2 regions of the Cytobacillus spongiae genome follow, and region 2 is predicted to be linked to the other one. Evidence: a T-box and tRNA genes for the amino acid it is inferred to sense, from the RefSeq annotation. Region 2 holds a T-box; the other holds one or more tRNA genes.
The links. A T-box is a leader RNA that pairs with one kind of tRNA and senses whether it is charged. The one in region 2 lies ahead of leuS (leucine--tRNA ligase), so its partner is inferred to be a tRNA-Leu.
Positions count from the first base shown of each region.

Region 1: it encodes a tRNA-Leu, which carries the amino acid that the T-box ahead of leuS (leucine--tRNA ligase) is inferred to sense. The anticodon was not compared.

Region 1 covers NZ_CP089997.1:97,137-103,599, forward strand. Annotated here, with positions in the region: rRNA gene LS684_RS00485 (16S ribosomal RNA) at 1-937, shown strand, start outside; rRNA gene LS684_RS00490 (23S ribosomal RNA) at 1,253-4,185, shown strand; rRNA gene rrf (5S ribosomal RNA) at 4,324-4,440, shown strand; tRNA gene LS684_RS00500 (tRNA-Val) at 4,449-4,524, shown strand; tRNA gene LS684_RS00505 (tRNA-Thr) at 4,537-4,612, shown strand; tRNA gene LS684_RS00510 (tRNA-Lys) at 4,665-4,740, shown strand; tRNA gene LS684_RS00515 (tRNA-Leu) at 4,751-4,835, shown strand; tRNA gene LS684_RS00520 (tRNA-Gly) at 4,845-4,919, shown strand; tRNA gene LS684_RS00525 (tRNA-Leu) at 4,928-5,016, shown strand; tRNA gene LS684_RS00530 (tRNA-Arg) at 5,030-5,106, shown strand; tRNA gene LS684_RS00535 (tRNA-Pro) at 5,110-5,186, shown strand; tRNA gene LS684_RS00540 (tRNA-Ala) at 5,203-5,278, shown strand; rRNA gene LS684_RS00545 (16S ribosomal RNA) at 5,430-6,463, shown strand, end outside.
Region 2 covers NZ_CP089997.1:3,293,086-3,299,548, forward strand. Annotated here, with positions in the region: gene LS684_RS16580 (BaiN/RdsA family NAD(P)/FAD-dependent oxidoreductase) at 1-566, shown strand, start outside; gene LS684_RS16585 (sporulation protein Cse60) at 593-775, opposite strand; gene LS684_RS16590 (CBO0543 family protein) at 894-1,397, opposite strand; gene LS684_RS16595 (rhodanese-like domain-containing protein) at 1,592-1,897, opposite strand; gene leuS (leucine--tRNA ligase) at 2,158-4,575, opposite strand; T-box leader at 4,651-4,877, opposite strand; gene LS684_RS16605 (3-hydroxybutyrate dehydrogenase) at 5,341-6,117, opposite strand; gene LS684_RS16610 (GntP family permease) at 6,133-6,463, opposite strand, start outside.

The sequences.
Region 1 (6,463 bases), 900 kb from region 2:
AAGCCCACGGCTCAACCGTGGAGGGTCATTGGAAACTGGGGAACTTGAGTGCAGAAGAGGAGAGTGGAATTCCACGTGTAGCGGTGAAATGCGTAGAGATGTGGAGGAACACCAGTGGCGAAGGCGACTCTCTGGTCTGTAACTGACGCTGAGGCGCGAAAGCGTGGGGAGCGAACAGGATTAGATACCCTGGTAGTCCACGCCGTAAACGATGAGTGCTAAGTGTTAGAGGGTTTCCGCCCTTTAGTGCTGCAGCTAACGCATTAAGCACTCCGCCTGGGGAGTACGGTCGCAAGACTGAAACTCAAAGGAATTGACGGGGGCCCGCACAAGCGGTGGAGCATGTGGTTTAATTCGAAGCAACGCGAAGAACCTTACCAGGTCTTGACATCTCCTGACAACCCTAGAGATAGGGCGTTCCCCTTCGGGGGACAGGATGACAGGTGGTGCATGGTTGTCGTCAGCTCGTGTCGTGAGATGTTGGGTTAAGTCCCGCAACGAGCGCAACCCTTGATCTTAGTTGCCAGCATTCAGTTGGGCACTCTAAGGTGACTGCCGGTGACAAACCGGAGGAAGGTGGGGATGACGTCAAATCATCATGCCCCTTATGACCTGGGCTACACACGTGCTACAATGGATGGTACAAAGGGCTGCAAGACCGCGAGGTTTAGCCAATCCCATAAAACCATTCTCAGTTCGGATTGCAGGCTGCAACTCGCCTGCATGAAGCCGGAATCGCTAGTAATCGCGGATCAGCATGCCGCGGTGAATACGTTCCCGGGCCTTGTACACACCGCCCGTCACACCACGAGAGTTTGTAACACCCGAAGTCGGTGGGGTAACCTTTTGGAGCCAGCCGCCTAAGGTGGGACAGATGATTGGGGTGAAGTCGTAACAAGGTAGCCGTATCGGAAGGTGCGGCTGGATCACCTCCTTTCTAAGGATATTTACATGAAAGTTGACGCTTATGGTTCGTTTAGTTTTGAGAGAGCAATCTCTCTATAACAAACTCTCTTCTTATTATAGAAGAAAGTGAACTTGTTCCTTGAAAACTAGATAATGAAATATAGAAGAAAAAAGAATTACCGAGTAATCGCCAATCTTAAGATTTTCTCTAAACAAGAAATTAGAAGGTTTCAAGACACGAGCAGGTCGAGGAAGCAACTGAGTGAGCACCGGAATGTACTTACGTACATGAGGAGCGGAGCGAAGGAAGCTGACGAAGAGATGCGATGTGTATTGAAAGCTTATAGGTTAAGTTAGAAAGGGCGCACGGTGAATGCCTTGGCACTAGGAGCCGATGAAGGACGGTACTAACACCGATATGCTTCGGGGAGCTGTAAGTAAGCTTTGATCCGGAGATTTCCGAATGGGGAAACCCTCTATCCGTAATGGGATGGAATCCTTATCTGAATACATAGGATATGGAAGGCAGACCCGGGGAACTGAAACATCTAAGTACCCGGAGGAAGAGAAAGCAAATGCGATTCCCTGAGTAGCGGCGAGCGAAACGGGATTAGCCCAAACCAAGAGGCTTGCCTCTTGGGGTTGTAGGACACTCTATACGGAGTTACAAAGGAACGGAGTAAACGAACAAGCCTGGAAAGGCTGGTCAGAGAAGGTAACAACCCTGTAGTTGAAACTTCGTTCCCTCTTGAGTGGATCCTGAGTACGGCGGGACACGTGAAATCCCGTCGGAAGCTGGGAGGACCATCTCCCAAGGCTAAATACTCCCTAGTGACCGATAGTGAACCAGTACCGTGAGGGAAAGGTGAAAAGCACCCCGGAAGGGGAGTGAAAAAGATCCTGAAACCGTGTGCCTACAAGTAGTTAGAGCCCGTTAATGGGTGATAGCGTGCCTTTTGTAGAATGAACCGGCGAGTTACGATTACATGCAAGGTTAAGTTGGATAGACGGAGCCGTAGCGAAAGCGAGTCTGAATAGGGCGAATGAGTATGTGGTCGTAGACCCGAAACCAGGTGATCTACCCATGTCCAGGGTGAAGTCCAGGTAACACTGGATGGAGGCCCGAACCCACGCACGTTGAAAAGTGCGGGGATGAGGTGTGGGTAGCGGAGAAATTCCAATCGAACTTGGAGATAGCTGGTTCTCTCCGAAATAGCTTTAGGGCTAGCCTCATGTAGTAAGAGTCTTGGAGGTAGAGCACTGTTTGGACTAGGGGCCCCCATCGGGTTACCGAATTCAGATAAACTCCGAATGCCAAAGACTTATCCATGGGAGTCAGACTGCGAGTGATAAGATCCGTAGTCGAAAGGGAAACAGCCCAGACCACCAGCTAAGGTCCCAAAGTATACGTTAAGTGGAAAAGGATGTGGAGTTGCTTAGACAACCAGGATGTTGGCTTAGAAGCAGCCACCATTTAAAGAGTGCGTAATAGCTCACTGGTCGAGTGACTCCGCGCCGAAAATGTACCGGGGCTAAACGTATCACCGAAGCTGTGGATTGACATCTACGATGTCAGTGGTAGGAGAGCGTTCTAAGGGCGTTGAAGCTAGACCGCAAGGACTGGTGGAGCGCTTAGAAGTGAGAATGCCGGTATGAGTAGCGAAAGATGGGTGAGAATCCCATCCACCGAATGCCTAAGGTTTCCTGAGGAAGGCTCGTCCGCTCAGGGTTAGTCGGGACCTAAGCCGAGGCTGAAAAGCGTAGGCGATGGACAACAGGTTGATATTCCTGTACCACCTCTTTTCCGTTTGAGCAATGGGGGGACGCAGGAGGATAGGGTAAGCGCGCTGTTGGATATGCGCGTCCAAGCAGTTAGGCCGGTAACGAGGCAAATCCCGTTACCATAAGGCGGAGCTGTGATGGCGAGGGAAATAAAGTACCGAAGTTCCTGATTCCACACTGCCAAGAAAAGCCTCTAGCGAGGAAAAAGGTGCCCGTACCGCAAACCGACACAGGTAGGCGAGGAGAGAATCCTAAGGTGAGCGAGAGAACTCTCGTTAAGGAACTCGGCAAAATGACCCCGTAACTTCGGGAGAAGGGGTGCTTTTTAGGGTGAATAGCCCTGAAAAGCCGCAGTGAATAGGCCCAGGCGACTGTTTAGCAAAAACACAGGTCTCTGCAAAGCCGCAAGGCGAAGTATAGGGGCTGACGCCTGCCCGGTGCTGGAAGGTTAAGAGGAGGGGTTAGCGTAAGCGAAGCTCTGAATCGAAGCCCCAGTAAACGGCGGCCGTAACTATAACGGTCCTAAGGTAGCGAAATTCCTTGTCGGGTAAGTTCCGACCCGCACGAAAGGCGTAACGATCTGGGCACTGTCTCAACGAGAGACTCGGTGAAATTATAGTACCTGTGAAGATGCAGGTTACCCGCGACAGGACGGAAAGACCCCGTGGAGCTTTACTGTAGCCTGATATTGAATTTTGGTACAGCTTGTACAGGATAGGTAGGAGCCTTGGAAGCCGGAGCGCCAGCTTCGGTGGAGGCATTGGTGGGATACTACCCTGGCTGTATTGAAATTCTAACCCACGCCCCTGATCGGGGCGGGAGACAGTGTCAGGTGGGCAGTTTGACTGGGGCGGTCGCCTCCTAAAGAGTAACGGAGGCGCCCAAAGGTTCCCTCAGAATGGTTGGAAATCATTCGTAGAGTGTAAAGGCACAAGGGAGCTTGACTGCGAGACCTACAAGTCGAGCAGGGACGAAAGTCGGGCTTAGTGATCCGGTGGTTCCGCATGGAAGGGCCATCGCTCAACGGATAAAAGCTACCCCGGGGATAACAGGCTTATCTCCCCCAAGAGTCCACATCGACGGGGAGGTTTGGCACCTCGATGTCGGCTCATCGCATCCTGGGGCTGTAGTCGGTCCCAAGGGTTGGGCTGTTCGCCCATTAAAGCGGTACGCGAGCTGGGTTCAGAACGTCGTGAGACAGTTCGGTCCCTATCCGTCGTGGGCGTAGGAAATTTGAGAGGAGCTGTCCTTAGTACGAGAGGACCGGGATGGACGCACCGCTGGTGTACCAGTTGTCTTGCCAAAGGCATCGCTGGGTAGCTATGTGCGGAAGGGATAAGTGCTGAAAGCATCTAAGCATGAAGCCCCCCTCAAGATGAGATTTCCCATAGCGCAAGCTAGTAAGATCCCTGAAAGATGATCAGGTTGATAGGTCAGAGGTGGAAGCATGGTGACATGTGGAGCTGACTGATACTAATCGATCGAGGACTTAACCAAATAAGAAAGCGAAGGCGACTGTACAACTTCGATAGAAGGTAGGAGCCGTAGCTGGACTAGTCAATTCAATGGCATTACCGTAATTCTTTCTTCTATACATTATCTAGTTTTGAGGGAACAAACCTCAAATTAAAATAGTCTGGTGATGAAGGCGAGAAGGTCACACCCGTTCCCATGCCGAACACGGAAGTTAAGTTTCTCAGCGCCGATGGTAGTTAGGGGCTGTCCCCTTGTGAGAGTAGGACGTCGCCAGGCTTTTATATGGAGGATTAGCTCAGCTGGGAGAGCACCTGCCTTACAAGCAGGGGGTCGGCGGTTCGATCCCGTCATCCTCCACCATATATGTTTAATGCCGGTGTAGCTCAATTGGTAGAGCAACTGACTTGTAATCAGTAGGTTGGGGGTTCAAGTCCTCTCGCCGGCACCATTTTTTGTTCAATATGAATAAATATTAATACATTTGTATGTTAATGTTTTTTGAGCCATTAGCTCAGTCGGTAGAGCATCTGACTTTTAATCAGAGGGTCGAAGGTTCGAGTCCTTCATGGCTCACCATTTTCATAATGCGGGTGTGGCGGAATTGGCAGACGCACCAGACTTAGGATCTGGCGCCGCAAGGCGTGGGGGTTCGACTCCCTTCACCCGCACCATTTAGATACGCGGAAGTAGTTCAGTGGTAGAACACCACCTTGCCAAGGTGGGGGTCGCGGGTTCGAATCCCGTCTTCCGCTCCAAAGGTAGTGCCGGGGTGGCGGAACTGGCAGACGCACAGGACTTAAAATCCTGCGGTAGGTGACTACCGTACCGGTTCGATTCCGGTCCTCGGCACCATTTTATAAATATTGCGCCCGTAGCTCAATTGGATAGAGCGTTTGACTACGGATCAAAAGGTTAGGGGTTCGACTCCTCTCGGGCGCGCCATTTCGGGAAGTAGCTCAGCTTGGTAGAGCACTTGGTTTGGGACCAAGGGGTCGCAGGTTCGAATCCTGTCTTCCCGACCATTTTCTAATATAGATCGGGGCCTTAGCTCAGCTGGGAGAGCGCCTGCCTTGCACGCAGGAGGTCAGCGGTTCGATCCCGCTAGGCTCCACCAAAAAAAAATAAAAAATATATTGACTATGCGAAAATGAAATGTTAATATATAAAAGTCGCTTCTCGGCGATGATGATTGTTCTTTGAAAACTAAACGAACCATAACGTCAACGTTTTAAATTTGTTTTAACTATTGAGCTAATCAATACTCTTTTATGGAGAGTTTGATCCTGGCTCAGGACGAACGCTGGCGGCGTGCCTAATACATGCAAGTCGAGCGGATCTTTAAAAGCTTGCTTTTAAAGATTAGCGGCGGACGGGTGAGTAACACGTGGGCAACCTGCCTATAAGACTGGGATAACTCCGGGAAACCGGGGCTAATACCGGATAATGGCTCCTAACACATGTTAGGATTCTGAAAGATGGCTTCGGCTATCACTTATAGATGGGCCCGCGGCGCATTAGCTAGTTGGTGAGGTAACGGCTCACCAAGGCGACGATGCGTAGCCGACCTGAGAGGGTGATCGGCCACACTGGGACTGAGACACGGCCCAGACTCCTACGGGAGGCAGCAGTAGGGAATCTTCCGCAATGGACGAAAGTCTGACGGAGCAACGCCGCGTGAGTGATGAAGGTTTTCGGATCGTAAAACTCTGTTGTTAGGGAAGAACAAGTACCGTTCGAATAGGGCGGTACCTTGACGGTACCTAACCAGAAAGCCACGGCTAACTACGTGCCAGCAGCCGCGGTAATACGTAGGTGGCAAGCGTTGTCCGGAATTATTGGGCGTAAAGCGCGCGCAGGCGGTTCCTTAAGTCTGATGTGAAAGCCCACGGCTCAACCGTGGAGGGTCATTGGAAACTGGGGAACTTGAGTGCAGAAGAGGAGAGTGGAATTCCACGTGTAGCGGTGAAATGCGTAGAGATGTGGAGGAACACCAGTGGCGAAGGCGACTCTCTGGTCTGTAACTGACGCTGAGGCGCGAAAGCGTGGGGAGCGAACAGGATTAGATACCCTGGTAGTCCACGCCGTAAACGATGAGTGCTAAGTGTTAGAGGGTTTCCGCCCTTTAGTGCTGCAGCTAACGCATTAAGCACTCCGCCTGGGGAGTACGGTCGCAAGACTGAAACTCAAAGGAATTGACGGGGGCCCGCACAAGCGGTGGAGCATGTGGTTTAATTCGAAGCAACGCGAAGAACCTTACCAGGTCTTGACATCTCCTGACAACCCTAGAGATAGGGCGTTC
Region 2 (6,463 bases):
ATATGATTTTCACACATTTTGGGATAAGTGGCCCTGCCGTATTAAGATGTAGTCAATATGTAGTGAAAGCCATGAAAAAATGGAACCTCAAGCAAGTAACGATGAATTTAGATGTCATACCTTCTAAAAAGGAAGAGCCTTTGTTCCAAGAAGTCTATAAATTAATCAAAGAAGAGGATCCAAAGAAAAGCATCAAAAATATTCTAAAAGGAATATTACCTGAAAGATATCTCTTATTCTTACTCGAATCTAATGGAATCGATCCGCTCGCGAAAGGTGCAAGCTTATCACAAGATAAAATTAGAGCTTTTGTAAAAAGCTGCAAGCAATTTCAATTCACCGTAAATGGAACTCTCTCACTTGAAAAAGCCTTCGTTACAGGGGGGGGCGTATCAGTTAAAGAAGTAGAGCCTCAGACAATGGGGAGTAAGCTAATGGATGGGTTATTTTTTTGTGGAGAAATCTTGGATATTCACGGCTACACAGGAGGATACAATATAACGTCTGCCTTAGTAACCGGCCGGTTAGCAGGTACCAATGCAGGAATTCTAGCTAAACAAACTTAAGTTAATGCGTGCCTGATGGAATACCATCAGGCACGATACATGACCATTGCTGTAAAGCAATAGATTTGTTCATCCTTCTCCTCCCGTAACGCTGCTACATTGAACTTAATATCAATCAGCTTACGCTCTTCAATTTTCTGCAAAAAATGATTGATTTCTTTTTCTAGATCCTTTTCATGCTCACAATCAAACAGCTTCACTTTAACCAAAATCGTTCTCCCTCTCCACGACTCCATTTTTCTACATTTTTTACAGAATTTTTGATTTTTAATCCTAGTCTTATTGTTTTTCTACTGAGAGGCATCACGTAATAATGAATGAAAGCCGTTATTTAATGGGAACATCAAAGAGCTGAATTAATGTAATGATGATAATAATAGACAGAAAATAGGTGGCTAGTGGCTTTTTCGTATGAAGCCTTATCATTAAAAACATGGTTGTATAAAAAAAGATCTCCATCCAATATTTATATCCATGCATTAGCTCTAATCGATTAAATGAGAGAAATAAAGCCTCTGTAAGTAAGCAGGCAATTACCCATTTTAGTACATAGATTCCCTTTTTCTTTCGTTCTACTTCATTCGGGAAATTGGTAAGAAAAAGGAGAGCAACAATTGGTAAAATAATAAAGCTATACAACAAATCTGTCATAATATGATTTTCAAAGAAATCCGCATTATATTTCCAAAGCTTATAATCCTCTGTTAGACAATTATAAAGAAGATTACAGGTAGCTATGTATAATAAGGTGCTGTGATAATCTTTCCAGCCCGTAAGTTGACCTCTCTTTATCAAACCTAAACATAATAGGATGGCTAAAAGCACATGCATATATGGCTTCCTTTCAATGAAAAAATTTTATATAGTTAAATTATTTCCATTTTTGTTCCACCTTACATAAGGAAAAAAATGTAAGTGTCATCAACCCTATAAACAAAGCTAAAAAAATAACAAAAAGGATGGAGAGCATCCTCCCATCCCTTTTGTCATTTCTTACAAAGCATTGTTGATTCATCTTCAATAGGTTACTTAACTTCACCATTCCAATCTAGCATACCACCGACCATATTGACGACCTTATATCCTTGGTCTTGTAGGAAGTAACAAACATTTCCACTGCGGTTTCCAGATCGACAAATAAAAATATACTCTTTCTCTTTATCGAATTCCTGCAAGTTTTCAGGAATCGTTCCCATTCGAATATGCTTGGCTCCTGGAATCATACCTTGTTCTACTTCTTCATCCTCACGAACGTCTACTAGCTCAAGCATTTCTCCAGCCTTTAGCTTTTTTTCTAACTCATCCGTTGTAATCGTTTTAATCGGCTCCATCAATAACACCCTTTCAAACATATACTTATTTTAATCTAACTTTTTACATGTTACATCACCGCTAAAGGAAAATCCATCGTGTTGCCTGATTTTTTATACTAGACTGCTTCCATATGCCTTGTCATTAATTTCCAAATCCCTCACGCTACAAGTTGGTTCAACTGGGGCTGTGTTCATATGAGCCACTTGGTTCATATGGCTTTAATCTCCTAAAGGATATAAAAACAGAATGCACCCAACAGGGGGTGCATTCTGCTACATTAATTTGCTACGATATTGACTAATTTCCCAGGTACAGCAATTACTTTGCGAATGGTTTTCCCGTCAATATGTTCTTTCACTTTGTCGTCTTCCATCGCAAGTTTCTCTAATTCGTCTTTTCCTGCTTCTGCTGGCACTAGAAGCTTCGTTTTAACTTTTCCATTTACTTGGACAACGATTTCGACTTCATCATCAACAAGCTTGCTCTCATCATAAGCTGGCCATGCTTCGTATGTGATGGTTCCGCTGTGGCCTAGCTTTTCCCAAAGCTCTTCGGCAATATGTGGAGCAATTGGTGAAAGTAATTTCACAAACCCTTCCATATATTCTTTTGGAAGAGCAGTTGCTTTGTATGCATCATTAATGAATACCATCATTTGAGAAATAGCCGTATTGAAGCGTAATCCTTCAAAGTCTTCCGTTACTTTCTTCACGGTTTGGTGATAGATTTTTTCAAGGCCTTGTGCCTCTTCATTGTCTTGGATCTTTTCATTTAATAAACCATCTTCTTCAACGAACAAACGCCAAATACGATCCAAGAAGCGACGCGAACCATCTAGACCATTTGTTGACCAAGCGATTGATGCATCCAAAGGTCCCATGAACATTTCATAAAGACGTAAGGTGTCTGCCCCATGGCTGACAACAATATCATCTGGATTAACAACATTTCCTTTTGACTTACTCATTTTCTCGTTATTTTCACCAAGAATCATCCCTTGATTAAATAACTTTTGGAAAGGCTCTTTCGTTGGCACTACACCAATATCATATAGGAATTTATGCCAAAATCTTGCGTAAAGTAAATGAAGAACGGCATGCTCTGCTCCTCCAATATAGATATCAATTGGTAGCCATTCTTTTAGCTTTTCAGGGTCCGCCAGCTTCTCATTATTATGTGGATCAATATAGCGTAAGAAGTACCAGCAGCTTCCCCCCCACTGTGGCATCGTATTGGTTTCGCGCTTTCCTTTTTTTCCTGTCTTTTCATCAACCACATGAACCCAATCGTCAATGTTGGCAAGTGGTGATTCGCCTGTTCCAGAAGGCTTGATTTCAGTTGTTTTTGGTAAGATTAACGGAAGCTCTTCCTCAGGAACAGCTGTCATCGTTCCGTCTTCCCAGTGAATGATTGGAATCGGCTCTCCCCAATAGCGTTGACGGCTAAATAACCAATCACGTAGACGATACGTAACCTTCTTTTCGCCTTTTTCGTTTTCTTCCAGCCACTCGATTGCTTTTATTATTCCGTCTTCTTTGCCAAGTCCATTCAAGAAGTCAGAGTTCACATGCTCTCCGTCACCTGTATAAGCTTCCTTCGACACATCTCCGCCTGCCACAACTTCTTTAATTGGAAGATCAAATTCCTTCGCAAATTCAAAATCACGTTCATCATGTGCTGGAACCGCCATAATCGCACCTGTTCCGTAGCTCATTAACACATAATCCGCAATCCAGATTGGCATTTTTTCTCCATTAATTGGGTTAACCGCATATGCCCCAGTAAATACGCCTGTTTTTTCCTTCGCAAGGTCTGTACGCTCTAAATCGCTCTTCGCCTTTACCTTTGCTATATATGCTTCCACGGCATCCTTCTGTTCAGGTGTTGTTATTTTCTCAACAAATGGATGTTCAGGAGCTAGAACTGCATAGGTCGCTCCAAATAATGTATCTGGACGAGTTGTGAACACGGTAAATGTCTCGCTGTATCCATCAATTGTAAAGGATACATGCGCTCCTTCTGAACGACCAATCCAGTTGCGCTGCATATCCTTTAAGCTCTCTGGCCAATCTAGCTCTTCAAGGTCTTCTAGTAAACGGTCTGCGTATTCGGTAATTTTCAACACCCATTGCTTCATCGGGCGACGTTCAACTGGGTGACCACCGCGCTCAGATTTACCATCAATTACTTCTTCATTCGCTAATACTGTTCCAAGAGCTGGACACCAGTTAACTGCCACTTCATCAATATAGGCTAGACCCTTTTCATATAATTTAGTGAAAATCCATTGAGTCCACTTATAATAATTCGGATCTGTTGTATTCACTTCACGATCCCAATCGTACGAGAATCCTAGCTCTTTAATTTGGCGGCGAAATGTATTAATATTTTGCTCCGTAAAATCAGCAGGATCATTCCCCGTATCAAGTGCATATTGCTCTGCTGGCAATCCAAAGGCATCCCATCCCATAGGATGAAGAACATTATAGCCTTGCATTCTCTTCATCCGTGAAAGTATATCTGTCGCAGTATATCCTTCTGGATGACCTACATGTAAGCCTGCTCCAGATGGATATGGAAACATATCTAATGCATAAAATTTCGGCTTCCCCTTATCTTCAGTTGTTTTATATGTCTTGTTTTCTTCCCAGTGCTGTTGCCATTTCTTTTCAATCTGTTGGTGATTGAAGCTCATTGTGTTTCCTCCTATACAATCTGTTGATCTCTGTCAAAACAGAGCCAAAAAAATAAAAAAACCCCTCATCCCTATAATAGGGACGAGAGGATTATGTATAATCTCCCGCGGTACCACCCACATTAGTGCTCCTAGCGAGCACTCGCTTCATTCATCCTTAACGCGGAACACGGCAAGTATTACTAATCATTCACACTTGCAACTCAAAGGCGAGTTCATGATGGGTCCGAATGACTTTCACCAGCCGTCATCTCTCTTAAAGCGGACGTAACATCATTACTATTCCTTATCACTGTTGATGGGTATAAGAAGTTCTTAATTAGTGATATTGTATAAAATTTCTGATAGAGATGCAAGTTGGTTTAATTAAAATATTTTGATACGGAAATTCTTCTTTAAAATAGCTCAGATGCCACATTGTTTGCTAACAAAAATCAAACTTCCGTTAGCCTATAATTCAATATGTTTACGTATGTCTCCATTCATTCTTTGATTAAGTAGATTAATCCACAAAAGGATTGGAACGAAAAAGTCTGTAGGAGAGGACAGGGGGACAAAAGTCATATGAAATGCACTTAGCATTTCTACTTACAAGGCTGATAGAATGTTTCCCTAAATAAAAGCATGTATATAATTCCGATAAAAAAAGGTTGAACTAATGGCCATAACAAACCTCCAGCTCAACCTCACTATATTAACCTTAAATTCCGCCCATAAAAACTGGATCCTAGTAAATTTAAAATAACACTTTAATTTATATCCATATTATTGAACCGTATATCCCCCATCAATGACAACGGCCTGACCAGTAACCCCCTTTGCCTTTTCACTTGATAGGAATATAGCATAATCGGCAATTTCTGATACATCTAAAAGCCTTTTCTGTGGGACAAGTGGATAAATCACTTCCTCTAACACTTTTTCAAGCGGCACATTTCTTGTATTTGATAGGTCCTCTAATTGATTACGAACTAATGGAGTATCGACATAGCCTGGGCATATCGCATTCACGGTTATCCCGTATGGAGCTGCTTCTAGTGCAGCCACTTTTGTAAGCCCAATGACACCGTGCTTGGCACTATTGTAAGCCGCTTTCCCAGCAAAGCCAACGAGGCCATTGATCGAGGCCATATTAAGAATACGGCCAAATCCTTGCTTTTTCATATATGGCAACGCATACTTCATTGCCACAAAAGGAGCAGTTAGCATCACTTGGATGAGAAACTCAAATTTAGCTGTTGGGAAATCCTCGATATAGGAAACATGCTGGAGACCTGCATTATTGATTAATATGTCAATTCTCCCATATTCCGCAACTGTTTGGGAAATCGCAGCTTCAATTTCCACTTCCTTTGTAACATCACACTTAAGTCCTTTGACCTCGAACCCTTCCTTTTGTAACAGTTGTGCTGAAGACATTACTTCTTGTTCTTGAACATCTGTTAGCATCACCATAGCCTTTTGACTTGCGAAATTCTTAGCGATTTCATAGCCAATTCCTTGAGCTGCCCCTGTAATAAAAACAACCTTTCCATCAACCATAACGTAACTCCTTTCTTAAATGCCTAAACCAAGTGAGAATAAAATAATTGCCAAGATCACACCGAGCAATGGAACAATCACAGTAACTGCACCAACAGCATTATATGCATCCTGATGTGTTTCCCCACAAATTGCCCGAACCGTAGTCACCACATACCCATTATGAGGAAGCGAATCTAACGCACCAGACGATATCGCAACAACTCTATGCAAAGCTTCAGGATTAACACCCATATCCAAGTAATGAGGAGCAATTAATGGAAGGGCAATCGCCTGCCCACCCGAAGCGGAACCAGTCATCCCTGCTATTAAACTAACTGCTACCGCCCCGCCAATTAACGGGCTC